DNA from 4 places in the Thermoanaerobacterium sp. RBIITD genome. Region 1 is predicted to be linked to each of the others. Evidence: riboswitches for the same ligand, from Rfam matches in the RefSeq annotation. Region 1 holds a riboswitch; each other region holds the start of a gene.

Region 1 (2,202 bases):
CTACAGCATCCTGTTTAAATGTCGATGTTTGGTATATAGGCGTTGATACTGCACCTGTTCTTTCATCACCAAATATACCTCCATGAATTAATATTGTCTCTTTCCTCATCCTAAATCCTCCTTATTTTTTCGTTCCTTTTGCTATAAATATTCCTGTTTTTGCTGTCTCTCCTTTAGAAGACTTTGCAGTTGCATAAAGGTCTGTTTCTTTTACAAGTATTTCTTTAAAGTTACTACGAATGAGCCATTTTTCTATATCTCCTAAATTAAATCCAAGCCACCTGTCATACATTTCAAATCTTGCCCATTCGTTATTGTGCTTCATTACATCAGTTATTACTAAGCTGCCACCATATTTTAAAATCCTGTGAATTTCCATAATTCCTTTAAATGGATTTTCCACATGATGTAAAGCCATATTTGTAAATACAATATCAATAGAGTCATCAATAATGGGTATTTCTTCCATACTTCCCTTTAAAAAAATCATGTTATTAATACCAAGTTTATCAGCTGTTTGTTTTGCACATTTAAGCATTTGCTCTGAAACATCTATACCAATAACCGTTCTTGCATATTTTGATAGTTCTAAGGCCATAAAGCCGGACCCTGTACCGATATCAGCGACAGTAAAATCATTCTTTCTTTTTAACTTTGATAGCTCAATTGCAATGTTGCGAATATCATCGTCAAAGTATTTTTTTCTTATATCATCCCATTCTTTAGCTATACTGTTAAAATAATTAATAGAATCCATAAAAATGTCCTCCTTAATTACAAGTAAATTGATTGGATTACTTGGTTTTAATATTAAAATAACACTATGATTTAAAATTGTCAATAGAAATTTCAAATTAGTTTTTGATTTATAGATATAGCAAAAATTTAATCGAAGGCACTGTACAAACATAAAAATTATGCTATAATATTTTTATAATTTAATAACTTGTCTGGGGAGCTGGGGGAATTAGCCCGGCTGAGAGTTAGCAGCGAATCTCTGCTATGACCCATAACCTGATCTGGATAATGCCGGCGGAGGGAGTACAATGTAAATTAAGTGCGCTAATCCAGTGCACTTTTTTATTTTGCTTAGCCGGCAAAATTAAAGGAGGAATTCATTATGAAAAAGGTACTTACTATTGCAGGCTCTGACAGCATAGGTGGTGCAGGAATAGAAGCAGATTTAAAGACGTTTTGCGCCCTTGGCGTATACGGTATGTGCGTCATTACGGCAGTGACAGCGCAGAATACTGTTGGAGTTTTTGATGTGAGGGAGATGGATGCTGATATCATCAAAAAGCAGATAGACTGTGTCTTTGATGACACAGAGGTGGATGCCGTAAAGATCGGTATGGTGTCAAGTGAAGAGATTATTGATGCTATTGCGTCATCTCTCAGCAAGTGGAATCCTAAGAATGTTGTATTAGACCCTGTCATGATATCGAAAAGCGGATATTACCTTCTGAAAAAAGATGCCATAGACGCTTTAAAGACAAAGCTTTTGCCTATGGCAGACATAATAACGCCAAATATACCAGAAGCATGTGAACTCACCGGAATGAATATTGAGGGAATTGAAGACATGAAGGAGGCTGCAAAGAAAATCATCGACATGGGTGTAAAAGCTGTCGTCGTAAAAGGCGGTCATTCCGTAGAAAATGCTACTGATGTATTTTACGATGGAAATGAATTTTTAAGTTTGCCACAGGAGAGGATCGATACTAAAAATACACATGGGACAGGATGTACGTATTCTTCTGCTATTGCTTCATACCTTGGTAGAGGATTAAGCTTGAAAGATGCAATAATAAACGCTAAAAGTTATATAACGGAAGCTATAAAAAATTCTTTAGAGATAGGTAAAGGAGTAGGACCTGTAGGACATTTAGTAGATCTTTACAGGAAAGCAGGCATAGACTATGAATATTAAAAACTCGACGTTATTTTTGATATGGGCAGGTGCGGCTATATCGATTGCAGAAGTTTTCACTGGTTCTTATTTCGCACCATTAGGCTTAACTAAAGGGATTTTAAGCATCTTATTAGGTCACATAATCGGTACACTGTTTTTTGCGCTTGGAGGACTTATGTCTTATAAGGTTAAAGAGCCTGCAATAGAATCCACGAAAGGCGTTTTAGGCGACAGAGGCATGATCTTTATAGGATTTTTAAATGTGCTTCAATTGATTGGCTGGACGGCTG
Region 2 (2,202 bases), 1.5 Mb from region 1:
AGTAAGACTATATTAAAAGAAGGGAGTGTTAAGGATGTTCCAACAGCCGAGCATTGTTATGCTAATACTTCAATATTTTGCGGTATTTGCAACACCTATTGTATCAATTGTTTTTGTAGTATTTTATATAATTTATACATTAAGGAAAATGAAAAAAATTGATTCAATAGAAATAAGCCTTGCTAAACTTGCTTCAGTGCAGGGAAATGAATCGAAATTATACATAGATAATGCAGATACAGAAACTGAAGATGACAATGATAGTGGTGATAATGACGATGTATAAAATACCGGAGAAATCCGGTGTTTTTATCATGAGGATGTGGTATTGTGATATGTGATTATTTAGATACAGCAATTGGCAAGCTTACTATATATTCAAATGGAAAGGGTATTTGCAGGATAGATTTTTTTTATGATGAAAATTTTGAATGTTATAGAGGAAAAGATATGTATATCGATGATTGCAAAAAACAGCTTAAACTTTATTTCGAAGGGCAATTAAAAGAATTCAATGTAAAGCTTGATATTAACGGTTCGGATTTTCAAAAATCAGTGTGGAAGGAGCTTATGAAAATTCCCTTCGGCTCTTATGCAACATATGGAGAAATTGCAAAGAGAATTGGAAAACCAAATGCTAAAAGAGCTGTTGGAGGTGCTCTTAATAGAAATCCAGTTCCTATAATAATTCCATGTCACAGAGTTATTGGTGCTGATGGAAGTTTGACAGGCTTTGGCGGAGGGTTACCCATAAAAGAGTTTCTTCTAAGACATGAAGGTATTGCATTTAGGATGTAGCTGACTTATAATATTACTTGAGTAAAAATTTAATAGACTATGTCCGCTGGGGGAGCTTTAAGCTGAGATGGCAAATGCCGAACCCCTCGAACCTGATTAGGCTAATACCTACGAAGGGAATGCGGTTATGAACCGCATATTTCATATGCGGTTTTTTGTTTTTCAGCGGTACATAGCCTCAATAAGAGGAGGTATTTTTAATGTCTTACATTGTAAGTATTTTTTCTGATTTTACAAAATTAAAACCAGCTACGATTTCCATCATTGTAGCAATTTTATTCGCAGTTTTGCTCTTTTACATCTTAAGAAAAAGCGTGAAATTTAATACACAGATGATAGTATATGGTGGTCTTGCAATTGCTATATCGTTTGTACTGTCATACATTAGGTTCTATCATTGGCCACAAGGTGGGTCTATAACACCTGCAAGTATGTTGCCACTATTCATTTTTGCATATTATTATGGCGCAGGGCCTGGAATAGTTGTTGGCATGGCATATGGCATGCTACAACTTATACAGGACCCATTTGTTGTTCACTGGATACAGCTGCTTCTTGATTATCCATTGGCATTTGGTGCACTCGGGCTTGCAGGTTTATTTAAGAAGAATTTAAGCCTCGGTGTTCTTGTAGGCGGTTTTGGAAGGTTTTTCTCTCATTTCTTGTCTGGCGTATTCTTTTTCGCAAGTTATGCACCAAAGGGAATGAATCCAATAGTGTATTCGCTGCTTGTCAATGGAATACTCGTTGGTGTTGAAGTTGGAATTTGTTTTGCAGTATCACTTATACCGCAGGTCAAAAATGTTATTGATAGAGTAAAAGCAAAAGCATTTGTATAAGAAGTTTATAAAAGTCCCTTCTATTTTTTAAGTAGAAGGGACTTTTATTTTATTACGTTTTAACATTTAGATGAACATATTTTTTTTTCAATAAAATCAATTTGATGGTATAATAATAAATAGCAATAGAAAATAAACTATATTGATAGCATTAAAATTTAACACATTTATAATACAAATTTAATGAGGATTTAATATTCAGGTGAGATAATCAATATAGTGATTGAGAGGGTCTTTAAATGGATAAGATAAGGATTTTGATACTTTATGAAGATATAGGAACAGGTCATAAAAGGACGGCTATGGCGCTTAAAAAAGCTTTTGAAAAGAGAGAAAATGTTGAAGCTATTGTAGCAAATCCTTTTGGGGAGAAGTTTCCTGGTCTTGCTAACCTGACAACACAGATTTATTTAAAAACCCTGAAGTTGACACCTGATTTATGGGGATACCTGTATGAGATGGAGAGAGACAAGATAGAAAGGAAGATAAATAAATTAGTCGGCATATCAATATATACATTTATTAAGGATTATGTGCTAAGCTGCAATCCTGATGCTGTAATTTG
Region 3 (2,202 bases), 930 kb from region 1:
CAGCATACGTCACTATATTAGCGAATGGAAACATCGTTACAAAAAGGAATATGATAAAGATAAATCTAATGATAATGGAGACAAAATTAGCGAACAAATAGAGCGCAAAAATTTAATAAAGTTGCTGTACAAACCTATCGAGGAAGTAAAAATGATTACTCAAGAGCAATTAGATAGAGTGTTTAATGAATATCCATTTTATACAAGTATATATCATCTTGTAAATGAATTTAGGGAAATACTATTAGAGAAAAATATTAGTAAATTAGAAGAATGGATAGATAAAGCCGATTCGTTAAAAATTCACGAAATAGAAAGTTTTGTGAAAGGGCTGGTAAAAGATATAGATGCTGTTAGAAATGCAATAATATATGATTTTAATAATGGTCTTGCGGAAGGCAGTGTCAATAAGCTTAAAGTAATTAAAAGAATTATGTATAGAAGGTGTAGCTTTGATACACTAAGAGCTAAAGTGCTTTGGTCTGAACATATGCACAAGATTAACTAATTTTGGAAAGAACCACTTTTATTTTACCATTAACATGCCAAATGAAGTTATCTATGAAACAACTATGACTGCGATTGTGCTGCCTATCTTTTTTTGAACTCAGCTTTTTTCCCTTTTGAAAGCTTGCCAGGGTGATTGGCGGTAGCCGTGATGCTTAATCCATTTATACATGTTATTAACGCTCTGTGCAGCTTGATATTTGGAGCGACGATTTTGATTGGAGACATCCTGCCTGTTATTGTGCTATTTACAGTGATGTGCTGTGGCAGCTTTGCGCTGGCAATGTGGAGACTCAAAAAGGAAACTGCCACTAATAGCAATCTACTATGACTTTAGTGTAGGCGGTACTGATGTGGGCTAGGCTGAAATTCACCTTAAGGAATAATGCTATCATAATGTTTGCATTCATATACAAGATATTATTAATTTTAATTTAAAAAAAGACAATGAAGAAAAAATGTTATATTCAGTAAAAAAAGATGTTTCCGTCAAAGCTGTGGGATAAGGTACTCTCAGAGGGAAAATATTATCCTGAACTTGTAGAACAGCATGAAGCCAAGGCTGGAGAATGGAATCAGAAATAAATTAAATTCAACATATTTGCTATTTATTTTGATAATATTTTGTGATATAATTTATTTAAATTAAATGAATAACGAGGCTGGGGTGCCGAAAGGCTGAGAAAGAGCCCATGCTCTTAACCCATTGAACCTGATATAGTTAGTACTATCGTAGGGAGCCTGAATTTTTTATAAAAGGTTCACTTACGTGAACTTTTATTTTTTAAGGGGGAATTATATGGTTTTAAACCTAAATGGAGATAAAGTTGTACTAGACAGTAACATAAGTTTATTAGAATTATTACAGCAAAAGGGTATAAATCCTGAAACAGTGGTTGTTGAATATAATTACAATATAGTCAAAAGGGAAGAATGGCCCAAAATAATATTAAAAGAAAATGACAACCTTGAAGTTATAAGATTTGTAGGAGGTGGTTGATATGCCTGATAAATTAATAATTGGCGGCAAACAAATAACAAACAGATTGTTTATAGGGACAGGTAAATTTCCTGACGACAGGCTTATACCGGAGGTGATTAAAAGGTCAGGTGCACAAGTTGTTACAGTTGCTGTAAGAAGAGTAGATTTTGGTAAGACACAGGAAGATATGATAAATTATATACCTGATGATTGTATTTTGATGCCTAATACATCTGGTGCTAGAAATGCGGAAGAAGCAGTAAGGATTGCAAGGCTTGCAAGGGCTATAGGAGCAGGCAATTGGATTAAAATTGAGATTATTTCTGACAATAAATACCTGTTACCTGATAACATAGAAACTATTAAAGCTACAGAAGTCCTTGCAAATGAAGGGTTTACAGTATTGCCTTATGTAAGCCCTGACCTTATTGTTGCCAGAAAGTTAAAAAATGCAGGCGCTGCTGCAGTAATGCCGCTTGGTGCGCCGATCGGCACAAACAGGGGACTTAAAACAAAAGAACTTATCCAGATATTAATAGATGAAATAGACCTTCCGATTATTGTTGATGCAGGAATAGGTAAGCCACATGAAGCATGTGAAGCAATGGAAATGGGAGCAGCTGCCGTTCTTGTAAATACAGCGATTGCGACAGCCGGCGACCCTGCACTTATGGCTGAAGCTTTTAGCAATGCTGTAAAAGCGGGGAGAATGG
Region 4 (2,202 bases), 280 kb from region 1:
TCTTTGATCTTCCTGCTTGAAACACCGGTATATCGCATGGGCACGAGGGAGGCCGGTTTGTTTGGGCTGGCAGGAGTAGCTGGTGCACTCGCGGCACCTTTGATTGGGAAGGGAGCCGACACAAAAAGCCCACGCTTTACAGTAGGCATTGGTGTAATACTATCGACGCTTGCCTATCTGTGCTTTAGCCTATTCGGGTATCAAATTTGGGGCCTTATCATCGGTGTTATCGTGCTTGATCTTGGCAATCAGTGTGGACAGGTTTCCAATCAGGCAAGGGTCCAAGCACTTGGTGACTCAACACGCAGTCGCAATAATACCGTGTTCATGTTTTCGTATTTTATCGGCGGGGCGGCAGGTTCTTTCCTTGGTACCCTTTGTTGGCAGCATTACGGATGGTACGGCGTTTGCATGGTAGGACTTGCTTTCCAATTTGCTGCGATAATTACTCATTTTTTGATTTACAGAAAGTGAAATGGCATTTTTAGTTTTACTAAATCATATTGAGGATATCGTCTAATGATTCTAATATCTTAATGCCTGTGTTAAAAATACTTTCTACTGTATCATAGCCAGATCCTAATGCTGCTGATAATACTTCTTAATTTTTTCTTCAAATCCATAAGTTTCTGTATCTGATTGTGCTATTATCATTTGATGAACATTATTTTCACAAACTATTATGGTATCCATATATTCTCTTGTTCTCGTTATATTTCATAACCCTTTAAAAAATATTTTGAAGGCTTTTAAATGGCTATTACCATAGTATTTTTAAGTTCATAGTGGTATAATCTAATAGTAAATGATTTAAAAAATCATATAGTTAGCGTTTTAATTCCACTAGGGGTGCTCGCCAGAGCTGAGAGAAAGGTGCGTCCTTTCAACCCTTGAACTTGATCCGGTTAGGACCGGCGTAGGGAAGTGGTTAAACCATGTGCCTTGCGGTCCATGGTTTTTATTTATTTTGGAAAGGAGAAGATATCATGACACAGATTGAATACGCTAAAAGGGGTATATTAAGTGACGAGATGAAAGCAGTGGCCCAACAGGAGGGTGTGACGGAAGAGTTTATATTGGAAGGCGTCGCCGCAGGTCGTATTGTAATACCTTGTAATCAACATCACGGCGGTTTAAAACCCTGTGGCATAGGAGGGGGATTGTCCACAAAAGTTAACGCCAATATAGGGACCTCTGAGGAATACCCCGACCTGGACAAAGAGCTGGTAAAATTGGACGTAGCGCTAAAAGCTGGAGCTGATGCGGTTATGGACCTAAGCACAGGAGGCGATGTAAATGCAACTCGCAAGGAGATTGTACGGCATTGTGAGGTTCCAATAGGCACGGTGCCTTTGTATCAGGCGGCTGTAGTAGCTATGGAGAGGTATGGGAGTATTGTAAAAATGTCAGAGGAAGATATCTTTGAGGTCATAGAACAGCAGGCCAGGGATGGAGTCGACTTTATGACTGTACATTGTGGCCTGACGATGGATTCCCTAGAGAGCTTAAGGCAGCAGGGCAGAGTTATGGACGTGGTGAGCCGTGGTGGCTCATTTATAGTTGGTTGGATGCTGTATCATCAAAGAGAAAATCCTCTATTTGAGCATTTTGATAGACTGCTGGATATAGCGAAAGAGCACGATGTCACCCTGAGCCTTGGGGATGGATTGAGGCCTGGATGTATAGCGGACGCTACCGACAGGGGTCAGATACATGAACTCTTGATATTGGGGCAATTGGTCAAAAGATGCCGGGATGCGGGCGTACAGGTCATGATAGAAGGACCCGGCCATGTCCCTTTAGATCAGATAGAGGCCAACGTAAAATTGCAAAAGAGCTTGTGCGATGGTGCGCCTTTTTATGTGTTGGGGCCGCTGGTTACAGACATAGCACCTGGGTACGATCACATAGTGGCCGCTATAGGCGGGGCCATAGCGGCGTCCTGTGGAGCTGATTTCCTATGTTATGTGACACCTGCAGAGCATCTGGGCCTTCCGGATTTAAATGATGTAAAAGAAGGGGTAATAGCTTCCAAGATTGCGGCTCACGCCGCGGACGTGGTAAAAGGTATTAAAAAAGCCAAGGATAGGGATTTAGCCATGGCTATAGCTAGGAAAAAACTGGATTGGGAGGCGCAGGTACGGCTTTCCTTAGACCCGGAAAAGGCGTCAAGGTATCGTCAAAGTAAAAATATTTCTAATC

The links. Region 1 has a riboswitch for thiamine pyrophosphate ahead of thiD (bifunctional hydroxymethylpyrimidine kinase/phosphomethylpyrimidine kinase). Riboswitches for the same ligand answer to the same signal wherever they lie in the genome.
Region 2: linked by a shared signal. The riboswitch ahead of thiT (energy-coupled thiamine transporter ThiT) and the one ahead of thiD (bifunctional hydroxymethylpyrimidine kinase/phosphomethylpyrimidine kinase) in region 1 are both predicted to bind thiamine pyrophosphate.
Region 3: linked by a shared signal. The riboswitch ahead of thiS (sulfur carrier protein ThiS) and the one ahead of thiD (bifunctional hydroxymethylpyrimidine kinase/phosphomethylpyrimidine kinase) in region 1 are both predicted to bind thiamine pyrophosphate.
Region 4: linked by a shared signal. The riboswitch ahead of thiC (phosphomethylpyrimidine synthase ThiC) and the one ahead of thiD (bifunctional hydroxymethylpyrimidine kinase/phosphomethylpyrimidine kinase) in region 1 are both predicted to bind thiamine pyrophosphate.

Annotation. Positions count from the first base shown of each region.
Region 1 is NZ_LT906662.1:165,121-167,322, forward strand. Features, by position in the region: gene CPG45_RS00810 (bifunctional cystathionine gamma-lyase/homocysteine desulfhydrase) at 1-109, opposite strand, end outside; gene CPG45_RS00815 (class I SAM-dependent methyltransferase) at 122-757, opposite strand; TPP riboswitch at 942-1,059, shown strand; gene thiD (bifunctional hydroxymethylpyrimidine kinase/phosphomethylpyrimidine kinase) at 1,121-1,930, shown strand; gene cytX (putative hydroxymethylpyrimidine transporter CytX) at 1,920-2,202, shown strand, end outside.
Region 2 is NZ_LT906662.1:1,659,302-1,661,503, forward strand. Features, by position in the region: gene CPG45_RS07745 (hypothetical protein) at 35-286, shown strand; gene CPG45_RS07750 (methylated-DNA--[protein]-cysteine S-methyltransferase) at 331-798, shown strand; TPP riboswitch at 837-935, shown strand; gene thiT (energy-coupled thiamine transporter ThiT) at 999-1,637, shown strand; gene CPG45_RS07760 (MGDG synthase family glycosyltransferase) at 1,877-2,202, shown strand, end outside.
Region 3 is NZ_LT906662.1:2,636,156-2,638,357, forward strand. Features, by position in the region: gene CPG45_RS12700 (hypothetical protein) at 1-21, shown strand, start outside; gene CPG45_RS12705 (transposase) at 17-508, shown strand; TPP riboswitch at 1,161-1,263, shown strand; gene thiS (sulfur carrier protein ThiS) at 1,307-1,507, shown strand; gene CPG45_RS12715 (thiazole synthase) at 1,509-2,202, shown strand, end outside.
Region 4 is NZ_LT906662.1:446,187-448,388, forward strand. Features, by position in the region: gene CPG45_RS02110 (MFS transporter) at 1-474, shown strand, start outside; TPP riboswitch at 836-940, shown strand; gene thiC (phosphomethylpyrimidine synthase ThiC) at 987-2,202, shown strand, end outside.